DNA from 4 places in the Neobacillus sp. DHD-1R genome. Region 4 is predicted to be linked to each of the others. Evidence: riboswitches for the same ligand, from Rfam matches in the RefSeq annotation. Region 4 holds a riboswitch; each other region holds the start of a gene.

Region 1 (5,638 bases), 1.9 Mb from region 4:
TTTTACATAGACAATCCACGGTTCACCATTTGATTGATCTAATTCAAACGCTTTCTTAAAACCCAGCTTGTTGCAATAAAAATCCAATGCGCGTTCCATGTCTACTACATGAATTCCTTTGTGATTAATCCCTTTAATCATTTTCTATTCCACCTTTTATGTCTTTCTATACCTGCTTGTATACCACTATAAGACCTTATTTTTACTATAAAACTTCTCGATTCGGTTTGTCCATCGTAAAAAGCACAAAGGGGAGATTCTTTTGCTTAAAGAATGCCCAAAAACCATCACACTGTTTTGTTTTCAACCTATTGTTTCACCCTTACTTGTGAAACGGTTCATCATTACAGATCAAAATAAGTTTTTAAAATGATAAAAAAATCACAAATAATCCTAAATATTTAACAACTAGAATTATCTGAATTTTTAATATAATTAGATTGTCTTATGATGTTAACGCTTACATATACAGGTGAGGAGGTGTAAGAAAGCTTTCTATTTAATTAAATAAAAGGGGGAAGAAAAATGTCTCAACCAACAAAAAGGTTAAGAAAATTTGTATGGTCTTCACTTGTTTCAAGTATTGCTGCCCTATCCCTTGTCAGCGGGGCATTCGCCGCTTCACCGACCCAGTCTACCAATGCTGTTCCCTCAGGTGCTTCGTCACTGTTGCCCTGGATGGATACGTCACTAGCGCCTGAGGCACGTTCGGAACTTCTTATTGACGCAATGACACTTGACCAAAAGATCCAGCAGCTTGCCGGGGCTCGCGGAGTAATTCCTGAGCTTCCGCAATGTGGTACCCCTAGTCGGCATATACCTGGCATCCCTGAGCTAGGGATCCCCACGTTCCGGATCACAAATGGTCCCGTCGGTCTGGGCGGTGGTGACTGCAGTCCGCAGGATAAAGCTACTGCCCTGCCTGTTGCAATTGGTCTTGCGGCCAGTTTCGATCCCGATCTTGCATACTCCTTCGGTGACCTGATGGGTGGAGAGGCTCGTACGCTAGGTCTGCACGAACTCGAAGCACCAGGTATGAATCTCGCACGCTTGGGCGAGAACGGTCGTAATTTTGAGTACCTCGGTGAGGATCCATACCTCGCCGGCTCTCTAGCTTCCAAAGAAATCCAGGGGATTCAAGACAACGACATCATTGCAATGTCGAAACATTACGTACTTAATGATCAGGAGCAAAACCGTGGTTCGGTCAACGTAAATATCGCAGAAAACGTCCTTCATGAACTCTACCTGCTGCCGTTTGAGATGTCAGTTAAGGATGGCAACGTTGGTTCAATCATGTGCTCGTACAATCGGATAGGCGGGACCTACGCTTGCGAAAACGAGTATCTGCTAAACACCGTCCTGCGTGATCAGTGGGGTTTCAAAGGTTACGTTCAGTCTGACTTTGGTGCTACGCACTCAACTGCGCCTGCGTTAAACGCCGGATTGGATTTAGAAATGCAGAACGCCAGATTTTTCACAAACGTGGACATCAAGGCTGCACTTGATAACAAAAGCTTAAAGATGGAAACCATCAACCAAGCACTAGGTCGCCGCTACGTACAAATGTTCAAATATGGCATATTCGACCGACCAATCGTGCAAGGTACCATCGACGCTGAGACGAACGGTTCCAAAGCACGCGAGATCGCCGAGCAGACAACAGTTCTGCTAAAGAACAAGGATAGCCTGTTGCCGCTTGACGGTTCCGTGGATTCAATCGCTTTGATTGGGCAGTCAACCTACGTCGACGCAGCTGTCGCCGGTGGTGGCGGCAGCTCAAGGGTCAGTCCACTTTATACAGTTTCACCGCTTCAGGGTCTGCAGAACACCTTAACAAAAATAGGTTCAGATGCTGTGATTACCAAGGTGACAGTGAAAAATGATAATAGCAATCTTAGTGAGGCTGTTGCTGCAGCGAAGGATGCCGATGTTGTCATCCTTATGGCTGGAGTTGTGACCAGCGAGGGCCGCGACCGCCCAAGCTTGTCTCTTCCAGACAATCAAGATGCATTGATTTCAGCCGTAACCGCTGCAAACAAGAAAACCGCTCTCGTGCTCAAAGATGGCGATCCAGTTCTTATGCCTTGGGTTAACGAGGTTCCAGCAATACTCGAGGCATGGAATCCAGGCCAGGAGGACGGCAATGTTGTCGCCAACTTGTTATTCGGTCTCGCCAACCCATCAGGTAAGCTCCCAGTAACCTATCCAGTAGCAAAGGCAGACACGCCAACGAGCACCGCCGATCGTTACCCTGGAATCAATACCGGCGTGTTAGACAGTACTGGTAAGGAGATTCCGCAAGTGTATTATTCTGAGGGTCTAGAAATGGGCTACCGCTGGTACGACGCCCAAGGCATCAAACCGCTTTTTGCATTTGGACATGGTCTGTCCTACACCAACTTCGAGATTTCTAAGCTCGTTGTCACACCAAAGACTACTGATGGTACCAAGCCAATTAAGGTATCGTTCTTCGTGAAGAATACCGGAGACGTTGCGGGCGCTGAAGTGCCGCAAGTCTACCTAGGTGTGCCTGAAAACGCGAACCAGCCGCCTAAACGCTTAGTTGGTTTTGAGAAAGTCCGCCTAGAACCAGGTGAGAAGAAGCATGTCACCATTACCATTGACCCATCAGCGTCTAACCATCCACTGTCCATTTGGGATGCCGAAGCTGACGCGTGGAAAACGCTTGACGGTAAGTACGAAGTGAAAGTCGGTAACTCTTCTGATAATGTTACGCTGACTGACTCCATTACGGTACGCACGCCTGCAGGTCACAGCAAGTGAAGCTTCCATTTCTAATACTATAAGGTAAAATGAAAAAGAGGGTGTTTCCATGTTAATTGGAACTCCCTCTTTTTGGTATTTTAACGAGAAATAACTTGTTTAAATAGCCTCCTAAATTGCTCCCGATCTTCTGCTGTAAAAGGCTTAGGACCCTTTGTTCGCTTTCCGCTTTTTCGAGCCATTGCACTTAAATACCGTGTTTGTAATAATTGGTCAATGTTTTCAGTTGTATAGCTAAACCCTTTATGGTGGAGAACGATACAACCCTTTGCTAACCCTAGCGAAGCAAGACCATAATCTTGTGTCACAATGATATCTCCTGATTGTGCTAACTTCATAATCCGATAATCAGCCGCATCTGCCCCAGAATCAACATAAATGATTTCCACTCCTGATGGTTGTTCCGCATTGGAAAAATGAGAAAAACTCGTAACAAGGGTAATAGGAATTTCCGCACTTCTACCTTCAGAAATAATAATATCTTTTACCGGACAAGCATCTGCATCAACATAAATTTTCATCTGTATCGCTCCTGAAAAGAAGTTTGAATTACTAGTGATACTAGTGATAAATTGGGCTTTTGTCAAACATCTAATCGTGGGAAAGTTCTCTTACGTTAATGCTTTAACGCATCGGGGGTCTGACCCCCTATCTCAAAACTCTAATTCTTGCAAAAATATTGACATTTAATCAATATCGATATAGGATTAACAATAATTTAATAGTTAACGATCTTATCCAGAGAGGTGGAGGGACTGGCCCTGTGATACCTCAGCAACAGCCTTATTTATTATGTGGACTGTGCTAATTCCAGAAGCGTCAAGCTTGAAGATAAGAAGAGTAAGCTGCTTTTGCATGCGACCAAACCTCTTCTTATGTGTAGAAGAGGTTTTTTATTTTTCTCATGGTGAATTCTTTAAATATTACTAGATTTGGAGCTGATTGAATTGACAAGAACATTAGTGAAAGCACCTTTTAAAGCAGATCATGTCGGAAGTTTTTTAAGACCGGAGCGATTGAAAAAGGCACGTTTACAAAAACAAAACGGGGAAATTACTGCAGAACAATTACGTCAAATTGAAGATGACGAAATTATTCGCCTGGTAGAAAAACAAAAAGAAGTGGGATTACAGGCTGTAACGGATGGAGAATTACGACGAGCTTGGTGGCATTTCGATTTTCTCGGAGGTCTTGTAGGGGTTGAATTTGTCGAAACCAAAAAAGGCTTACAATTTAATGGGGTCGAAACAAGACCACATGGCGTAAAAGTAACAGGCAAAATTGATTTCGCCAATCATCCCATGATTGAGGATTATAAATTCTTACACAGCATTGCCGGTGACCACGTAGCGAAATTTACAATACCAAGCCCCAATATGTTAATTGTCCGCGGACAGGGTATTAGTGAAGTCTATGATCACCACGAGGAATTTGTAAAGGATTTAATCCATGCTTACCAAAAAGCTATTCAAGCTTTTTATGATGCTGGGTGCCGATATTTGCAACTAGATGATACCTCATGGGCATCGTTATTCTCAGAGGAAGGCAGAGATAAACTGAAGAAGGACGGTCATGACCCTAAAGCCTTAGTTCAGACGTTTGCTAGAGCCATTAATGAGTCCATTGCGAACAAACCTGATGATTTGGTTATTACGATGCACATTTGTAGAGGAAACTTCCAATCTACGTATACTTCTTCAGGCGGATATGATTTTGCATCTGAACTTATTTTTGGGGGATTAAACGTGGATGGGTTATTCCTAGAGTTTGATGATGAACGTTCTGGTGGCTTCGAACCACTTCGCCATGTCAATCGGGATGACCTCCAAATTGTCTTAGGATTAATCACCTCTAAATTCGGTGAACTAGAAGATCCAGAAAGAATAAAGGCAAGAATAAAAGAAGCAAATCAATATGTCTCTTTGGATCAGCTTTGCCTAAGCCCACAATGCGGTTTCTCTTCAACCGAAGAAGGAAACCTGCTAACCGAAGAACAGCAATGGGACAAAATACGTCACGTCATCGATATCGCAAATAGTGTTTGGAACTAAATAAATAGGCTTATGGGGTCAGACCCCCGGCGTAGTAACGCGTTAACGCACCGGGGGTCTGACCCCGCCTTTTACTATCTTTTTACCACATTTCACAAATATTTCAATATTAATCCATTTTCTCTGATTCGATAGACGGTATACTACGATTAACTGCAGAAGAAGATTCCCCTCTTAGCCTCCTTTGTTATTTTTCCAAACCAATAAACTATAGAAAGCTGGTTGATTTATGAAAAACAGAAGTCATACGAAGGTTCGTCATGAAGGAAACATGTTAGATGTTAAAATGCGGGTGCATCAGTTTGAAAATCCCAATGAACATCAGGAATTTCTTAGAAATTTGGCTATTAGTTCTGAATTTGAAATGCGATACCGTGGTTTGCTAGAATACTATGGAAAAGAGTTTATCGCCTATAAACAGCAAAAGCCCTCAGACAAAAACCGCAATGAATTTCTTCGTATCATCTCACAGTTTATGACCACTTGTTTAGAAGATCATTGTCCACCCTCTTGGCAACAATGTCAGCCCCCATTTTGGGAAGAACTCATCTTCACCTTTTATCCTCATAGCATGAAAATCTCAGCAGAAGAAAAAGAAGTAGAAACCTTTTTGTCACAGTTAAAAAGGTTTGTAAAATGGCTTGATAAAAGGGTTGGCACCTCCTGGTATCAAATTGTGGAAGAATATATCTTTATAGCTCACTCAGAACTCAAGACCTGTGAACACCTGCTGAATGCCATCTTTTTGAACGACTATCCTCGTATTTACCATGATGACTGGAATCCCATCCAAGATCTTG
Region 2 (5,638 bases), 1.9 Mb from region 4:
AATTGAAATTCAAGGTATGTTCAAGCGATTAGTGAACTTGTCAAGGGATTGGATATGCCGGCTATCGTGGAAACACTTCGGCAAGTGGATGTTTATACGAAGAATGCGATCCTTCCTAAATACGGGGCGCATTTGCCAGGCGGAAAAGCGTAAAAAAACAAGTTGTGCGAATCTATGTAATCGCACAACTTGTTTCGTTTAATCGAGAGATCTTAAAGACAATCTGTTGGGATGATAAAATCGATTATCAAAGAACAACTGGTCAAAATCGTCTACTTTTTTTAAATGCACGTCTTATGGCACTGTTGCTTTTTATCATTCTTTTGCTTCTAGAGCTTTTCTTTCCTTGAATTCTGCTTTAATTTTCGCCAATGTATCGGCATCCGTTATAAGGTGTAAGGCTGTTAAGGCCAATGCTTTGGCACCAGTGAGAAGTCCGTGATCGCCAGTTGGAGACGCGGCTGCCTCTTTGAATGGGATGGTATGTGGGACAATCTCGTCTGCACCAATTTTAATATAGGGATGGATGGTTGGAACAACTTGGCTAATATTCCCGGCGTCTGTAGAGCCAATGCCTTTGTCTTCTACCGCAATTGTTTCACCCAATTCTTGGACTACTTCCTTGAATACAGCATCAAAACTACTATTTAATAGAAGATTATCGACTTCATTTTGAAAAGCGATGATGTTTACCTTTGCGCCTGTGGCTAAAGCGGCTGCTTCGGCTACAGCTTTAACCTTACGTGTGACTTCATTCAATCTTGTTCTAGTAGCAGCTCGAATATAGAATCTAGCTTTGGCATATTCAGGAATAATATTCGGTGCATCACCGCCATGTGTGATGATGCCGTGAATGCGGACATCGTCATGGAGTTGCTGTCTTAAAGCATTGATTCCATTAAAGAGCTGTATTACAGCATCTAAGGCATTGATTCCTTCATGCGGGGAAGCTGCAGCATGGGCTGGTTTTCCAATGTACTCAAAGTCGAGCGGATCAACAGCAAGCGATGTACTCGTCAATCTTGTTTGGCCGTGCGGATGAACCATAAGAGCGGCGTCAATTCCTTCTACCAATCCATGTTTGACAAAACTTCCTTTTGCACTGCCATTTGGACCGCCTTCTTCAGCGGGTGTACCGAAAACAACGGCTTCGCCACCGGTTTCTTCTAACACCTTGCTTAAGGCTATGGCTGCTGCCACACTAGTCGTTCCAATAATATTATGGCCGCATCCATGTCCCAATCCTGGGAGGGCATCATATTCTGCAAGGAATGCGATGGATGGACCTGGCTTGGCTGATTTTTTGCGAGCGATAAATGAAGTTTCATGTCCGGCAACGGCCTTTTCAACGTCGAATCCTTCTTTTTCAAGAATGTCCTTTAAAAGGGCAGATGCAAAAAACTCTTCATTGCCGATTTCCGGCTTTTCATGAATTTGGTGGCTTGTGGAAAGGTAACGCTCTTTATTGCTTTCTACATTTTTAATGATTACTTCTTTTAATGCTGTGAATGATTGTACAGATACTGTCATGGTGTCTCTCCTCTATTTTTAAGAGGTTCCTGCTATGGAGCAAGAACCTCTTAATATTGTTATTTATTAGAGATTCAGTTTTTATAAAAATGTTAATCTTACCAACCGATATTTTTTAAAGGAACAAAGGTTGGGATTAAATTACCATCATATTCTTTATCAATAAATTTCGCTGTGTCCTCTTCTTGAAAAAGTTCTGCAATTCTCTTAAGGGTCTTGTTGTTTTTGTCTTTTGCATTTACGGCAATAATATTAATGTATGGTGTCGCAGTTTCACTTTCATGGAAAATGGCATCTTTTAACGGCTTAAGTCCAGCATCATTTGCAATACCATTATTGATCACAGAAGCGGCAACGTCTGGCAATACGCGTGGCGTTTGGGCTGGAACCACTTGAACGAATTTAATATTTTTTGGGTTTTCCTTCACTTGGTCAACAGAGCCATTTGGGTCAAAGTCTTGAGGTAACTTAATCAGACCTGCTTCTTGAAGGAGCAGTAAGGCACGGCCTTGGTTAGACGCGTCATTTGGTATAGCAATTTTGGCACCTTCTGGAATATCCTTTACATCTTTATATTTTTCAGAGTAGATTCCCATTGGAGCAAGAACAGTTGTTGCAATTGGGACAAGATCTAGTTTGTGTTCTTTAATGAAGACATCGAAGTAGGCAACTGTCTGGAATGCATTCGCATCAAGCTCGCCTTCTGCAAGAGCGGTGTTTGGAGCGACATAATCAGAGAATTTTACGATTTCAATATTGATGCCCTCTTTCTTTGCTTTCTTGGCTACAAAGTCCCACTGACGCGTATCGGTTCCACTAACCCCAAGCTTGACCATGACGGACTCTTTACCAGAAGCTTTTTTGTCCTCTGATTGATTAGAGCATCCGGCTCCAAATACGGCTAGTGTAAAAATAATGATGGTGAATAAAAGTTTTTTCATGTTGTTTTCCTCCTACGTTATCTACGTCTTATTTTTTTTGCTAAAATATTGCCTAATGACTGTAATCCTTGAACAATCACAATCAGAATGACTACGGTTATGATCATCGTGATCGTATCAAAACGCTGGTAACCATATGTAATGGCTATGTCGCCGATTCCGCCGCCGCCGACTGTACCTGCCATTGCGGTTGCACCGACAAGTCCGATGGTGGCAATGGTAAGCGAGAGAACGAGGGAGCCGAGTGCCTCTGGAACTAGAAACTTCGTAATAATTTGCCACGGGGTTGCACCCATGGCCTCTGCTGCTTCAATGACCCCAGGATCGACTTCTAACAGGGAATTCTCTACTAATCTTGCAATGTAGGGACCTGCATAGAAGACCAGCGGTACAACGGCTGCTGCCGTTCCGATGGACGTTCCGACAATCAATCGTGTAACCGGAATAATGGCCACTAATAAAATAATGAACGGTACCGATCGAAAAATATTAATAATTGCACTTAAAATCGTGAAAAGCGGGATATTTTCAAGAATTTGGCCTTTCCTAGTGACGACTAGCAAAATTCCAAGCGGTAATCCAAGGATGGCTGAAAATACTAGCGAGAAGGCGACCATCTGGATGGTTTCAACTAAAGCTGTGATGATTTGATCTGAACTAACTAGCATGTGCTTTCACTTCCTTAACACTGATGTTCTTCTCGTTGATATATGTTAGTGCTCGAATGACTTCTTTGTCAGGCCCCTGGAATTCTACTATTAAGTTTCCAAAAGGGGTACCTTGAAGTTCGGTAATGTTGCCAAATAAGACATTGATATGGATATCAAATTGCTTCGCAAGCTCGGAAAGCAGCGGCTGACCGGCTGAAGTGCCGACAAAATTGATTCGAAACACCTTCTGCATTCCTTCGTGTTTTTCAATGATTTTTATGATTGAATCAGGAAGCTGATCGTTCATGACAGTGCTGACAAAGTTCTTGGCTGTTTGGGTCTTAGGTGCTGAGAAGACGTCAAATACTGTTCCCTCTTCAATTATTTTTCCTGCTTCAATGACTGCGACCCGATCGCAGATTTCTCTGATCACCGCCATTTCGTGAGTAATGAGGAGAATCGTAATGTTATATTCCTGATTAATCCTTTTCAAAAGCTGTAAAATCGAGCTCGTTGTTTGCGGGTCGAGAGCTGATGTAGCTTCATCACAAAGGAGAATAGATGGCTGGGTTGCTAATGCCCTGGCAATCCCAATTCTTTGCTTTTGTCCTCCGGAAAGCTGGTCTGGGTAATAGTCGGCTTTGTCAGCTAAGCCAACAAATTCTAATAGTTCGTGAACCCGCTTTTTGATGGTTTCCTTAGGCTGTTTTTCAAGCAGGAGGGGCATTGCCACGTTTGCAAAGACTGTTTTAGAGTTTAATAGATTAAAATGTTGAAAGACCATCCCAATGTTTTTCTTAATCTTTCGGACTTCTTTCACAGAAAGAGTGGTGAGGTCATGACCATCAACAATCACTTTTCCTGATGTCGGACGCTCCAATAAGTTTACACAGCGGATTAGTGAGCTTTTACCCGCACCACTGAATCCAATGACGCCGAATATCTCCCCTTTATTTATTTTCAAATCAATTCCATTCAACGCGGCAACCTGTTGGCCGCTGCTTTCGTAAATCTTTTTAAGATTCTGAAATTCAATCATGTTGTAAATCTCCTTTGTGGGAAGTGTCCCTTTATGTAAGTTTCAAGCAGGGGGTGATAACCGAAAAAAACCTCTTCTTGGAAATAAGAAGAGGGCATGTCAATAGAAGACAACAGCTAGATACTCTTCTTAACTTCCAAGCTTGGAGCTTGCTGGAATTGGCACAGAAAATAGAAAATTCCGCTGCCGAGGCTTCATAGGGCCAGTCCCTCCGCCTCTCTCGATAAGAATATTATTCAATTAAAAATAAAAACCCTCTTCAATCACAAGAAGAGGGCGAATTAAAATAATTGGAGATCCTCTTCTTATCTTTCAAGTTACACTTGCTGGATTTGGCACAGAATCAGGATGATTTCCGCTGCCGAGGCTTCAAAGGGCCAGTCCCTCCACCTCTCTGGATAAGAAAAATTTGAATTTATTCATTTTTTTAACTTATTTAACTTGTTTATTAATTTATCGTAATATAGTAAAAATGTCTAGTGTTTTTTTAAAAAAAATTTTAGTGCCTGTCGTGAAAAAGTGAATTACTAATGCAAGCAATCAAAAAAAACAGCTGAGACTGACCCCGCTACTCCAAAAAACATCCTAATTTCCTTGCTTTTTCCGTATCCCAAAACGTTGAAAGAATGCCTGTTTGGTGATCAGATATAATGTTAAGAATCTATCTTTTTTAATCTGAATTTGGATTGATAAGCGACCGTTTCGATGATTCTAAAAGGAGTTCGGTCGGTTAGAGGCTTGATAAACGACCGCTTTGATGAATTCAAAAGGGTTTGGGTAGTTTAGACGCATGATAAGCGACCGTTTAGATGAATTCAAAAGGGTTTGGGTAGTTTAGAGCCTTGATAAACGACCGTTTCGATGAATTCAAAAGGGTTTGGGTAGTTTAGCCCCATGATAAGCGACCGTTTAGATGAATTCAAAAGGGTTTGGGTAGTTTAGAGCCATGATAAACGACCGCTTCAATGAATTCAAAAGGGTTTGGGTAGTTTAGCCCCATGATAAGCGACCGTTTCGATGAATTCAAAAGGGTTTGGGTAGTTTAGAGCCTTGATAAACGACCGCTTTGAAGATTTCAAAAGGGATTGAGTCGTTTAGACCCATGATAAGCGACCTCTTTGAAGAATTCAAAAGGGTTTGGGTAGTTTAGACGCATGATAAACGACTGCTTCGATGAATTCAAAAGGGTTTGGGTAGTTTAGAGCCTTGATAAACGACCGCTTCGATGAATTCAAAAGGGTTTGGGTAGTTTAGAGCCATGATAAACGACCGCTTCAATGAATTCAAAAGGGTTTGGGTAGTTTAGAGCCTTGATAAACGACCGCTTTGAAGATTTCAAAAGGAGTTGGGTAGTTTAGAGCCTTGATAAACTACCGCTTCAATTAATTCCAAAGGGGTTGAGTCGTTTACACGCATGATAAACGACCGCTTCGATGAATTCAAAGGGGTACGGTCGTTTAGACCTTTGATAAGCGACT
Region 3 (5,638 bases), 110 kb from region 4:
TAACCATAAATTTGATAAATCCTTTAATTCAATTTCTATATCTATAGAGTTCCTACCGTTATCAATCACTAATAATTCAGGGAAAGGGATTTTACTTCTCACTGAGAATCCAAAGGCCTTATAAATTACTTCATTCGCAACGCTCTCCATGGTATTCACTCCAATAAAATCCTTGATTTATAAAAAGCCCTTATATAATCTTCTATATATAAGGGCCTTTTTTAGGTCAAACAATACTGTCTAGAAGTAATTTTATATTAAAATTTCAAATAGACATGTCCTATACCATTACTACTTGCAAATATCTTCTTATTAACTTTTAGCGTCCATATGCTGACCAGTAACTGGATCTGTAGGGATTGTCTCACCATCGGCATAATGAGCATCATAAAAATTTCCAGCAGTATTGTGCATTGTCATTTTCACATCTAGCATTTCTAATTCTGGTTTTTTCCATTCTCTTTTCATTTAATCACCCCCTTTCAAAGTATTTTTTTAGTAACCGATACACTATTACAGCCCTCATTAAGATTCTATAGTCTGGGTTAGACATACTTTCTATTCTTGGACCTTTTTCACTTTTGGACAGTGCCGACCTTATTACACCTTCATCAAAGAATCTCATTGCATAGGATTCTTTTAAAAGTTCCTTAACTTCCTCAATGAGCATACTCCAATTTGGAATCATCCGATGAAGCCAATCTGCACCTTGAACACCTCTGACATATTGATTTAATCTAATTTGATTTGGCAGCACATTTTCTGTTGATCTTCGAATGAGCGCTCGGTCTACCCCATTTTGAACAAATTGATCCTCTGGTACAGAAAAACAAAAACGAGCTACTCGAATATCATTGGTAGGATCACGTTTCCAAAGTTTATATCGCAATGATAGTTTGGCATCAAGTGTACTCCCCGAATTCCACGTGGAGATATTTTCAAAGATAATTCTTCTTTGTTCATAAATATTTTGAGAGGCCAACCAGCCAGAGTTATCAATTCCATACTCCCTTAACTTTGAAAATACACCAGTCCTCTCGGCGAGGTCTGAGTTAATTAAAGTCGGAACATCTAATGATCTATTGATAGGTATCATTTGATTAATGAAAGGAAAGCTCTTTCTAATAATATAAGGAAGCAATCGAAATCTGGCTCCTCCGATATTCAGACTATATTGATGTAATTCTTGAATAAGACGCAGCCACTTTAACTTTTTTAATAGAATGGCATAATAATCTAGAGCTGAGCCCCATGATATAGTCGAATTACCTTTATCACCATTTAGTAAAATTCCAACACCTTTTTTGTGTGCTTCCTCAAAAATGCCCCTTAACCAGAATGAATTTTCAGTAAATTTGTAAGGCATTTCCATTACATCCAGATACTCATCGATTTCGGTATAAGAACTTCTCCCGTCAAAATCATAGTAATGGTCAGAAATTCCGCCTACATATTCAACCGTTTTCTTAATTAATGGTCTCTCGTCCGGCATTAATCGCTTATGAGTGAAATCTACGAAATCCATTGGTGGAATATAACTGAAAGTATGTAAGGTCTTATTTTCTTTTCGCAGTTCTTTTGCTGCAAACCCTACAATTGAGCCTGAATCTAACCCCCCGCTTAATTGGGAACCAACTTCTCGGTACGTTCGTAACCTACAGTTTACTGCCTTCTGAAAAACCTCTTGAAATGCCTCTACATATTCTTCGTTTGACTTTAATTTTATTTTTTCTTTAGGAGTAAATGTACCGTAGCGTTTTAGGTGAATTCCTTCTCCAACAATTGATATAGAATGAAATGGTGGTACTTGATCTATATTTTTAAACGGAGTCATCCGAGCATCCACCGTATCAATCATTCCAGTAATAGCTAAAAATTCAGCGATATAATTTTCGTTTAATTGCTTCTTAACATAGGGCAAGGATAATAATGATTCAATGGTTGTACAGAAGGTGAATCGTGAATTATTTTTGAAATAATATAGTGTTCTATATCCAGATGGATCTCTTGCACCAAAAAATTGTTGTTTCCTTTCGTCCCAAATCATAAAGGCAAAATCGCCGACTAGATACTTGGGAGAATCTTCTTCCCATTTATGATACGAAAGCAAGATAAGTTCACTATCAGTGATTTCTTTCCTTCTTTCCTTTTTCACTTGTAATCTTTCAAATAGTTCTTCACGATTATCGATAATTGCATCTGCCGTAATAGCTAACTTCCTTTCATAATCATAGTAGGGAAGTTTTTCACCTATAGACTCCGGGGTAATCCACTGTGCATGGCAGCCAAGAAAAACTTTGTCGTTATGCCAGGTTTGCACATCATCGGCCGGATATTTTTCTAATTCTTTCATAATCCGGTTTCCGTGCTCTAGATTGATTGGTTCATCGTTTAAATGATATATTCCGGCTATAGCACTCATCTTTTCCTCCTGCCAGGCTTAAAATTCCATATTACCTTTAACCATTAGATTAAATTGTTCACTAAAAAGAACAAATATGTCATACTTAACTAATAGAAATTTGGTTAAATCTTAATCTCCACCGATTTAACTAAATAACCCTATTTTAATTGCATTAATTTAATGAATTATATTACTAATTACCTATTTAATCCTCTTTGTTAGTTCTTTATCAAGAACACCTAATAAAGTTATAATAAAGCCTTAAACTATTAGTGTCAATATTTTTTCGTTTAATAATTCTGGAGTTTTTAAATATTGTTATTAAATTAGGTTCTACATTAAAATGAATTATATAAAAACAAATTGACATCATCACTAATTTGTAGTAAATTTTATAAATAATCTAAATAATTATTTTCTTATCAAGAGAGGTTGAGGGAAGGGCCCTGCGACACCTCAGCAACCTTCAATGTTTTTTCTCATTGAAAAGGTGCTAAGTCCTGCAAATTCACTAATTTGCAAGATAAGAAGAATGACAAATGTGCTGCCTACAAAAGTCTTCTTCTTATGAGAAGACTTTTTTTATTTATCAAAAAGCTTTATCACTCAATCGCGTTAATGTTAAACATAATAATCATTTATTACTAGGAGCGTGCCTTATGTACAAAATCGATACGAAACTTGCTCAAATCGGCAACCGCAGCGAAACAACAACTGGAACGGTGAATCCACCTATTTATTTTTCAACTGCCTTCCGCCATGAGGGAATTGGGCAATCAACAGGGTTTGACTATACCCGAACAGGAAATCCAACACGTCAGCTTCTTGAAAAAACAATTGCTGATTTAGAGGACGGCGATCAAGGCTTTGCCTGCAGTTCTGGGATGGCAGCCATCCTAACGATCCTCTCTTTATTTGAATCTGGTGATGAATGGATTGTAAGTGAAGATTTATATGGCGGCACCTACCGTCTATTAGAAAAGGGCTATAAAAAATGGGGCTTGAACACTCAATATGTTAATACCTGTTGTCCGGAAGAGATTGAAAAGAAAATTACGCCAAATACAAAGGCTATTTTCTTGGAGACACCAACCAATCCCCTCATGCAAGAATCAGATATTGCAGCTGTTTCAGAAATTGCCAAAAAACATGGGCTTTTATTAATAGTAGATAATACATTTTATACGCCACTATTACAGAAGCCAATTACCCTTGGCGCGGATATTGTCATCCACAGTGCAACGAAATACTTGGGGGGCCATAATGATGTTCTCGCCGGGCTGGTTGTTGCAAAAGGGAAGGAACTTTGTGAAGCATTGGCCTTTCACCATAACGGTGCCGGGGCAGTGCTTAGTCCGTTCGACTCTTGGTTATTAATGCGCGGAATGAAAACTTTATCGCTTCGAATGGACAGACATGAAAAAAATGCAAAAAAGATTGTTGAGTTCCTTTCTCAGCATGTAGCTGTATCAGATGTGCTTTATCCAGGCAGAGGTGGAATGGTGTCCTTCAGAGTACAAGAAGAATCATGGATTAATCCTTTCCTACAAGGCCTAAGACTCATTTGTTTTGCTGAAAGCCTTGGTGGTACGGAAAGCTTTATTACCTATCCAGCAACGCAGACCCATGCCGATATTCCTGTAGAGGTTCGGACCCAATCAGGTGTCGATAATTGTTTATTACGTTTTTCGGTTGGAATCGAAGATGCACAAGACATCATTGAAGATTTGCAACAGGCATTTGCCCATATTAAAGAAGGAGTGATCGCATAATGGCACACGATGAATATAGTTTTGAAACCCGGCTCCTTCATAATAAGCATAAAATTGATCCGACAACAGGAGCAGTGAGTGTACCGATTCAACACGCCTCCACCTTCCATCAAGCTGATTTTGATCAGTTTGGTAAATATGATTATGGCCGTAGTTTAAATCCAACACGGGAAGCTCTTGAAGATGTAATTGCAGAACTAGAGGGCGGTGTAAAAGGGTTTGCCTTTTCATCTGGGATGGCTGCTATTTCGACGGCCTTTCTGCTCCTTTCAGCTGGAGACCATATTGTGATAACAGAAGATGTCTATGGCGGGACGTTTCGGATGGTCACCCAAGTCCTTACTCGGTTAGGCATTCAGCATACGTTTGTCGATATGACGAATTTAGAGGAAGTCAAACAAGCGATTCAGCCAAATACAAAGGCGTTCTATGTGGAGACCCCATCGAATCCGTTAATGAAAGTAACGGATATTAGAGCGATTAGCAGGATCGCAAAAGAGGTTAACGCATTAACCTTTGTCGATAACACGTTCCTTACTCCATCCCACCAGAAGCCACTGGAATTAGGAGCAGATGTCGTGCTCCATAGCGCAACGAAATTTTTAGCAGGTCACAGTGATGTCGTAGCTGGACTAGCTGTGGTAAACAGCGAAGACTTAGCCAAAAGATTAGGCTTTTTGCAAAATGGCTTTGGCGCGATCTTAGGTGTGCAGGATGCATGGCTCGTGTTAAGAGGAATCAAGACGCTGCATGTTCGGTTAGAACAATCTCAACGGTCAGCTATCAAATTAGCGGAATTTTTAGAGGCACATCCACTCGTGGAAAAAGTTCATTATCCGGGGCTGGAAAGTCACCCTCAATATCAGCTGCAAAAAGAACAAGCAGCAGGTCCCGGTGCGGTCTTATCATTTGAATTGGCTAATGAAGATGCCCTTCGAACCTTTATTGCCAATGTAAAAATACCTGTATTTGCGGTTAGTCTAGGTGCAGTGGAATCTATTCTTTCCTACCCGGCAAAAATGTCTCATGCCGCAATGTCTCAAGAGGACAGAGATGAACGCGGGATTACAAATGGCCTTGTTCGCTTATCGGTTGGTCTCGAAAATCCAGAAGATTTAATCAAGGATTTTTCTCAAGCCCTTGAGCATGTTCGTGATACACACTTGGTCTTACATCAAGGAGAATCATGATGAGCCTTCTAGAAAAATTACAAAATCAAATTTTAATTGCCGATGGTGCAATGGGCACCCTTCTTTATTCTTTCGGAGTGGATTCATGCTCAGAGGAATTAAATTTATCACAGCCTGAGCAAATTCAAAATATTCATCATGCTTATATTGATGCAGGTGCCGATGTGATCCAAACCAATTCGTATGCGGCAAACTATTTAAAGCTGCAGCGATATGGATTAGAAGATTCGGTTAAGGAGATTAATAGTGCAGCCGTCCGTCTAGCAAAAAAG
Region 4 (5,638 bases):
CGTATGTTGACAAAGTTCTTATTGTCGAAGGAAAATCGGATAAAAATAAGGTAAAAAGTATTTTGAAGGAACCAATAGAAATCATTTGTACAAATGGAACCATCAGTCATGCAAAATTAGAGGAACTAATTGAGTTCCTTGAGGATAAGGATGTCTATATCCTTGTTGATGCTGATGATTCAGGTGAAAAGCTCCGCAAACGGTTTAAGCGGGAATTTCCTCAGGCTGAACATTTATACATTGATCGGATGTATCGAGAGGTTGCAACGGCCCCCGTGCAGCACTTAGCGACTGTTCTTTTAGGCGCGAATATTGATGTGCATAAAGAGTATTTAGAAATGAGTTAATGTTTATGAACGAATGGAATCGAAATGAGTTGGCTGGCTTCCTCAATCAAGATGAAAGTGGTCTGTTATATTTTTATACACCACTATGCGGCACCTGTCAGGTAGCTTCCAGGATGCTGCAGATCGTAGAGGAACTAGTAGACATTAAAATGGGAAAAATGAATTTGAATTTTTATCCTGAACTGGCTAAAAATTTTGCGGTCGAAAGTGTGCCATGTCTTTTGCTCTTCAAAAATGGCAAGGTGCAAGAAACAATTTACGCTTTTCATTCCGTTCCCTATTTACTTGAAAAAATAAAACAGCATTTATCTTAAGGAGCAGATACGAATGGGTATCTGCTTTTTTATGTAGGAGCGCCTTGAAAACCGTTGTGTAAATTAATAATGCTCGTTCCATCTTTAAAAGAGCTTTGGTGGTCACAATAACAAATAATTGTGCCCGAGGCCCTTGGAACAAGAGCCCGAACGGTCACAATAACAAATAATTGTGCCCGAGGCCCTTGGAACAAGAGCTCGAACGGTCACAATAACAAATAATTGTGCCCATGGCCCTTCAAACAAGAGCCTGAACGGTCACAATTAAAGTGAAATTACATTAATTAACATTTACTCATAAAAGAACCCCTTAGTCTTTCCACTATAATTCAAATTCCGCATCAGCACTCTCCGAATTGTCTTCTTCGAATCACCACTTGACACCAGTCATGAACCCCATTCGTCGTTATTTTTTCATTAGGGAATAATAACTTAATTTCCACCGCGGCTTTAAAAATTGCGGAATCAATTTCTTCTTGATGCCCACAAACATCACAAACTAGTTTTCGATTCTCAACCTTCACCTTAAATGAGCAGCAGGCTGCACAATTCAAACCTTTTTTCAGCGAATGATATTTATAAGAGGGTAACTTGTCATAAGAGAATTCTGTTTGGTGTAAAGAAACTAATTGAGTGGCTAACTTCTTGTGGCGGTCATTTAACTTGGAAGGCAGTAAGTTCAATTTTTTCATAAATTGATTAACTTGATTAACTTGATTTGGGTAAACAATGGGTTTATTTAGTGGAGCTTGATATAAATGAAAATGGGGATTAATAAAGACCACATATGCTTTAATCGGGATATGATAACCAAGACTGTGGAGCAACTGACGAAGCAGAGATTCACTTCTTTCCAATTGGAGCAGCGGATTAGGAATTTCCTTTTTATTCAAAGTATAGAACCTTCCATTTTCAAAGAAATAATCACCTGAATAATTTTTTACTTCAAAGAGGTAAAGCGGTTCTTGAGTTATCAGCAAAGAATCTATTTGAAATTTAGCACCAATTGTCTCAAGCAATAAATCATTTAAAAGGTAATTTTGACATTGTAACTTTTCTGTCAGGGAGTCAAACATTACCTCACCTTCATATCCCTTCAAGAGGTTATGATAACGTACCAAGTCATTTTCAGCTAATATCATTCGTGTGTTTAGTGAGCGAAGTATTTTTATTTCAATTGGTTCAGTACGTGGTTTAAAAAACATATTCCACTTCCTCTCAAATTTATATTTTCATTTTATAAAAAATAGGTAGAAACAAAAGTTGAATAATTGACTATTTTCCGACACTTCGTCCACAACGTAAATCACTCTTAACTCTCGGAAAACGACATATTTCTCAGGAAATGAGTTGAAAGCCGTGAGAAATGTCGAGTGATTAGGAAAGGATTCCGGTTCTGCTTGCGGAATAAGATATATATATAACGAGTAGACCGGAGTGATGGAAATGAGGGAGATGACACAAACATTCTTAGAGAATTTTAATCTGCAAAGACATGTTCGTGGATTAATTGACAAGGCAGATGTCACGGTAAGATTTCTTTGTGAGCAGCAAACGATTCAATTAGTAATCAAAAAGGGCAGGATCTCTTTCCTAGAAGTACAAGAAGGGTCACAGACAATAGATGCGATCAGCGGAACTCATAGCGCAATGAAACAGCTGTTTGAAGGGACGGAGCAACTGCGCGTTTTGGAGCGAAAAGGACATTTAAAGGTATCTGCGCCACTAAGAACCACTCTATTACTAGAATCCATTTTCTTTTTAACAAAAGCACAGGAAAATTTTGCAAAAGTAATTTAATCAAAGGTATTGACTCGGAATTAAACTTGCTGTATTGTTTTATTTAAATATTCTATTAATAGACAACAATTGAACGATGCATATTCTTATCGAGAGTGGCGGAGGGACTGGCCCTTTGAAGCCCGGCAACCGGTTTATAACACGGTGCTAAATCCAGCAGAGCAATAGCTCTGGAAGATGAGAAGAGTGGACCCCCTCTTCTTTGGAAGCGGGGGTTTTTCAATTTGATTGTTAAAAGGAGGAGCGAGTGTAATGGGAGAGGATCAAAAGAAGTATCGGTTTGAAACATTAAGTGTTCATGGAGGGTTGTCTCCAGACCCGGTAACGGGTGCGCGTGCTGTGCCAATTTATCAAAACAATGCCTATCAATTTAAAAATACGGAACATGCGGCAAACTTGTTTAGCTTAGCAGAACCAGGTTACATATATACACGAATCCACAACCCAACCACGACTGTTTTTGAGGACAGAGTGGCGTTATTAGAAGGTGGTGTGGGAGCACTGGCTGTTGCCAGCGGGATGGCTGCCATTACACTTGCTATTCTAAACATTGCTGAAGCTGGCGATGAAATTGTCTCTGCCTCAAATCTTTATGGGGGAACTTATAATTTATTAGCAGTTACCTTGCCTAAATACGGCATTAAGGTGAAATTTGTCGATGCGGAGGATCCTGAAAATTTCCGCGCTGCCATTTCTGAAAAAACAAAGGCAGTCTTTGCTGAAACGATTGGAAACCCAAGCTTACGTGTCCTTGATATTGAAAAAGTAGCAGAAATTGCTCATGAAGCTGGGGTTCCGTTAATCATTGATAATACCTTTGCCACACCATATCTCTGCAGACCGATTGAGTACGGGGCAGATATCGTTGTCCACTCCGCAACAAAATGGCTATTAGGAAATGGAACGTCAACAGGTGGCGTTATTGTTGACGGCGGTAAATTCGATTGGAATTCACCAAAATTCCCTGGCTTCACCACGCCAGATGAGAGCTATCATGGACTTGTATACGCAGAGGCACTAGGGGCTGTGGCCTATATTATCAAAGCACGTGTCCAATTATTGCGTGATTTAGGACCTGCCTTAAGTCCGCAAAATGCCTTCCAGTTTACACTAGGATTAGAAACTCTTCATGTTCGGATGAAAGAGCATGTGGCCAATACAAAACAAGTGGTTGAATATTTATTAAATCATCCTGCTGTAGAATGGGTCTCATACCCAGGGCATGCCTCACACCCTGACCATGAATTAGCGAAAAAATATTTACCAAAAGGTGCAGGCTCAATGGTAGTTTTTGGTATCAAAGGCGGAAAAGAAGCAGGAGCAAAACTAATTGACTCTTTAACACTTTGGGCACATGTGGCCAATGTGGGCGATGCGAAAAGTTTAATCATTCATCCTGCCAGCACAACGCATCAGCAACTTGATGCCGAAGGACTTAAAGCTGCCGGTGTATCGGAGGATTTAATTCGCCTTTCGATTGGAATTGAGAATGTGGAGGACTTAATTGAGGACCTTGAAGCAGCAATTGAAGCAGCGACAGGTTTAGCATCATTGAAAACAAATGCCTAAATTTTCCTTGATTTAATTTTTCGAATATGATGATTTTTTGTTGACACCCTTTTTTATCCGTGATACGATAACTTTTGTAAAATAACTTACTTACACAAATTAACGTATTAATTGAATATAGTATGCTGTTTACTCTTATCAAGAGAGGTGGAGGGATGTGCCCGATGAAGCCCGGCAACCGTCAATATTTATATTGAAATGGTGCCAATTCACACAAAGCATAAGCTTTGGAAGATGGGAGAAAGGTTATATTTATTATGCCTTTCTGCCTGCGCAGGAAGGTTTTTTATTTTTCCAAAATAGTAGAATCTTTTCGCCATAACAATCAAACCCTATATTCAAAGAATCAGTACATGTTACAAGTTTCCGTAATCAGGATAAAAAGTAGGTGATACAGTGATTTCAATAAAAAACGCCCGGAAAATCTTCCCTTCTAAACAAGGTGAATTAAAAGCAGTCGATGATGTGAATCTTGAAATTCAAGAAGGAGAAATTTTCGGGGTCATTGGTTATAGTGGTGCTGGAAAAAGCACCTTGATCCGGATGTTAAATGGATTGGAGCTTCCAACCGAAGGAAGTGTAACAGTTGCCGGCCGGGTCATATCAAAGATTAAGGGCGCAGAACTTCGAAAAGCACGTCAGGAAATCAGCATGATTTTCCAACACTTCAACTTACTGTGGTCCAGAACCGTTAGTGAAAATATTGCTTTTCCACTCGAAATTGCAGGTGTCAAGGGGCCGCAAAGAAAGAAAAGAGTAGACGAGCTCATTAAGTTGGTGGGTCTGGAAGGCCGCGAAAATGCTTATCCGTCACAACTTTCCGGAGGACAAAAGCAGAGAGTCGGGATTGCACGGGCGCTCGCTAATAATCCCAAAGTACTACTATGTGATGAAGCCACTTCAGCACTCGATCCGCAAACCACAGATTCTATCTTGGAATTGCTGGTCGATATTAATAAACGTCTTGGTTTAACGATTGTGTTAATTACACATGAAATGCATGTTATTCGTAAAATTTGTCACCGGGTTGCCGTAATGGAAAGCGGAAAAGTGGTAGAACTTGGTTCTGTATTGGATGTCTTTAAAAATCCGCAGCAGTCAATTACGAAACGATTCGTGCAGCAGGTATCGGAGCCGGAGGAGACAAAGGAAACAGCGGAACATTTGCTTGACCACTATCGTTCAGGACTTATTGTCCAGTTAACCTTTATTGGCGAGTCAGCAGAACAGCCTGTCATTACGAATTTAATCCGCCATCATAACGTGACGGTTAATATCCTGCAAGGAAAAATATCGCAAACACAAAGTGGATCATATGGAACCCTGTTCATTCATATCGACGGTAACGAAGAAGAAGTCGACAAAGCGGTTGATTTCATTCGTTCCCAGCAAGTAGGAGTGGAGGTGGTTACGAATGATTAAACAATATTTTCCAAATGTTGATTGGTTGATTATGTGGGATGAAACAAAAAATACTCTTTATATGACCGGTATTTCTGTTCTTGCCACATTTATTTTAGGTGCGATTCTTGGGTTAATTTTATTTCTCACTGCGAAAGGGAATATGTGGGAAAATAAACCAATTAACACAGTTATTAGTGCAATCGT

What was found. Region 4 has a riboswitch for S-adenosylmethionine ahead of AC3ANL_RS05210 (O-acetylhomoserine aminocarboxypropyltransferase/cysteine synthase family protein). Riboswitches for the same ligand answer to the same signal wherever they lie in the genome.
Region 1: another riboswitch for S-adenosylmethionine. It lies ahead of AC3ANL_RS23060 (5-methyltetrahydropteroyltriglutamate--homocysteine S-methyltransferase); the one in region 4 lies ahead of AC3ANL_RS05210 (O-acetylhomoserine aminocarboxypropyltransferase/cysteine synthase family protein).
Region 2: another riboswitch for S-adenosylmethionine. It lies ahead of AC3ANL_RS22635 (methionine ABC transporter ATP-binding protein); the one in region 4 lies ahead of AC3ANL_RS05210 (O-acetylhomoserine aminocarboxypropyltransferase/cysteine synthase family protein).
Region 3: another riboswitch for S-adenosylmethionine. It lies ahead of AC3ANL_RS05785 (methionine biosynthesis PLP-dependent protein); the one in region 4 lies ahead of AC3ANL_RS05210 (O-acetylhomoserine aminocarboxypropyltransferase/cysteine synthase family protein).

The regions. Positions count from the first base shown of each region.
Region 1 covers NZ_CM173232.1:4,662,996-4,668,633, forward strand. Annotated here, with positions in the region: gene AC3ANL_RS23045 (VOC family protein) at 1-141, opposite strand, end outside; gene AC3ANL_RS23050 (beta-glucosidase) at 526-2,787, shown strand; gene AC3ANL_RS23055 (YaiI/YqxD family protein) at 2,868-3,308, opposite strand; SAM riboswitch class I at 3,519-3,625, shown strand; gene AC3ANL_RS23060 (5-methyltetrahydropteroyltriglutamate--homocysteine S-methyltransferase) at 3,735-4,838, shown strand; gene AC3ANL_RS23065 (hypothetical protein) at 5,068-5,638, shown strand, end outside.
Region 2 covers NZ_CM173232.1:4,589,383-4,595,020, reverse strand. Annotated here, with positions in the region: gene AC3ANL_RS22650 (M20 family metallopeptidase) at 316-1,530, opposite strand; gene AC3ANL_RS22645 (MetQ/NlpA family ABC transporter substrate-binding protein) at 1,629-2,471, opposite strand; gene AC3ANL_RS22640 (methionine ABC transporter permease) at 2,489-3,139, opposite strand; gene AC3ANL_RS22635 (methionine ABC transporter ATP-binding protein) at 3,129-4,160, opposite strand; SAM riboswitch class I at 4,287-4,390, opposite strand; SAM riboswitch class I at 4,463-4,565, opposite strand.
Region 3 covers NZ_CM173232.1:1,229,975-1,235,612, reverse strand. Annotated here, with positions in the region: gene AC3ANL_RS05800 (aldolase) at 1-150, opposite strand, end outside; gene AC3ANL_RS05795 (paeninodin family lasso peptide) at 313-468, opposite strand; gene AC3ANL_RS05790 (asparagine synthase-related protein) at 473-2,422, opposite strand; SAM riboswitch class I at 2,821-2,934, shown strand; gene AC3ANL_RS05785 (methionine biosynthesis PLP-dependent protein) at 3,064-4,176, shown strand; gene metC (cystathionine beta-lyase) at 4,176-5,366, shown strand; gene AC3ANL_RS05775 (bifunctional homocysteine S-methyltransferase/methylenetetrahydrofolate reductase) at 5,366-5,638, shown strand, end outside.
Region 4 covers NZ_CM173232.1:1,117,780-1,123,417, forward strand. Annotated here, with positions in the region: gene AC3ANL_RS05190 (toprim domain-containing protein) at 1-347, shown strand, start outside; gene AC3ANL_RS05195 (thioredoxin family protein) at 353-661, shown strand; gene AC3ANL_RS05200 (nuclease-related domain-containing protein) at 1,003-1,866, opposite strand; gene AC3ANL_RS05205 (hypothetical protein) at 2,108-2,461, shown strand; SAM riboswitch class I at 2,545-2,645, shown strand; gene AC3ANL_RS05210 (O-acetylhomoserine aminocarboxypropyltransferase/cysteine synthase family protein) at 2,714-4,030, shown strand; SAM riboswitch class I at 4,163-4,271, shown strand; gene AC3ANL_RS05215 (methionine ABC transporter ATP-binding protein) at 4,427-5,452, shown strand; gene AC3ANL_RS05220 (methionine ABC transporter permease) at 5,445-5,638, shown strand, end outside.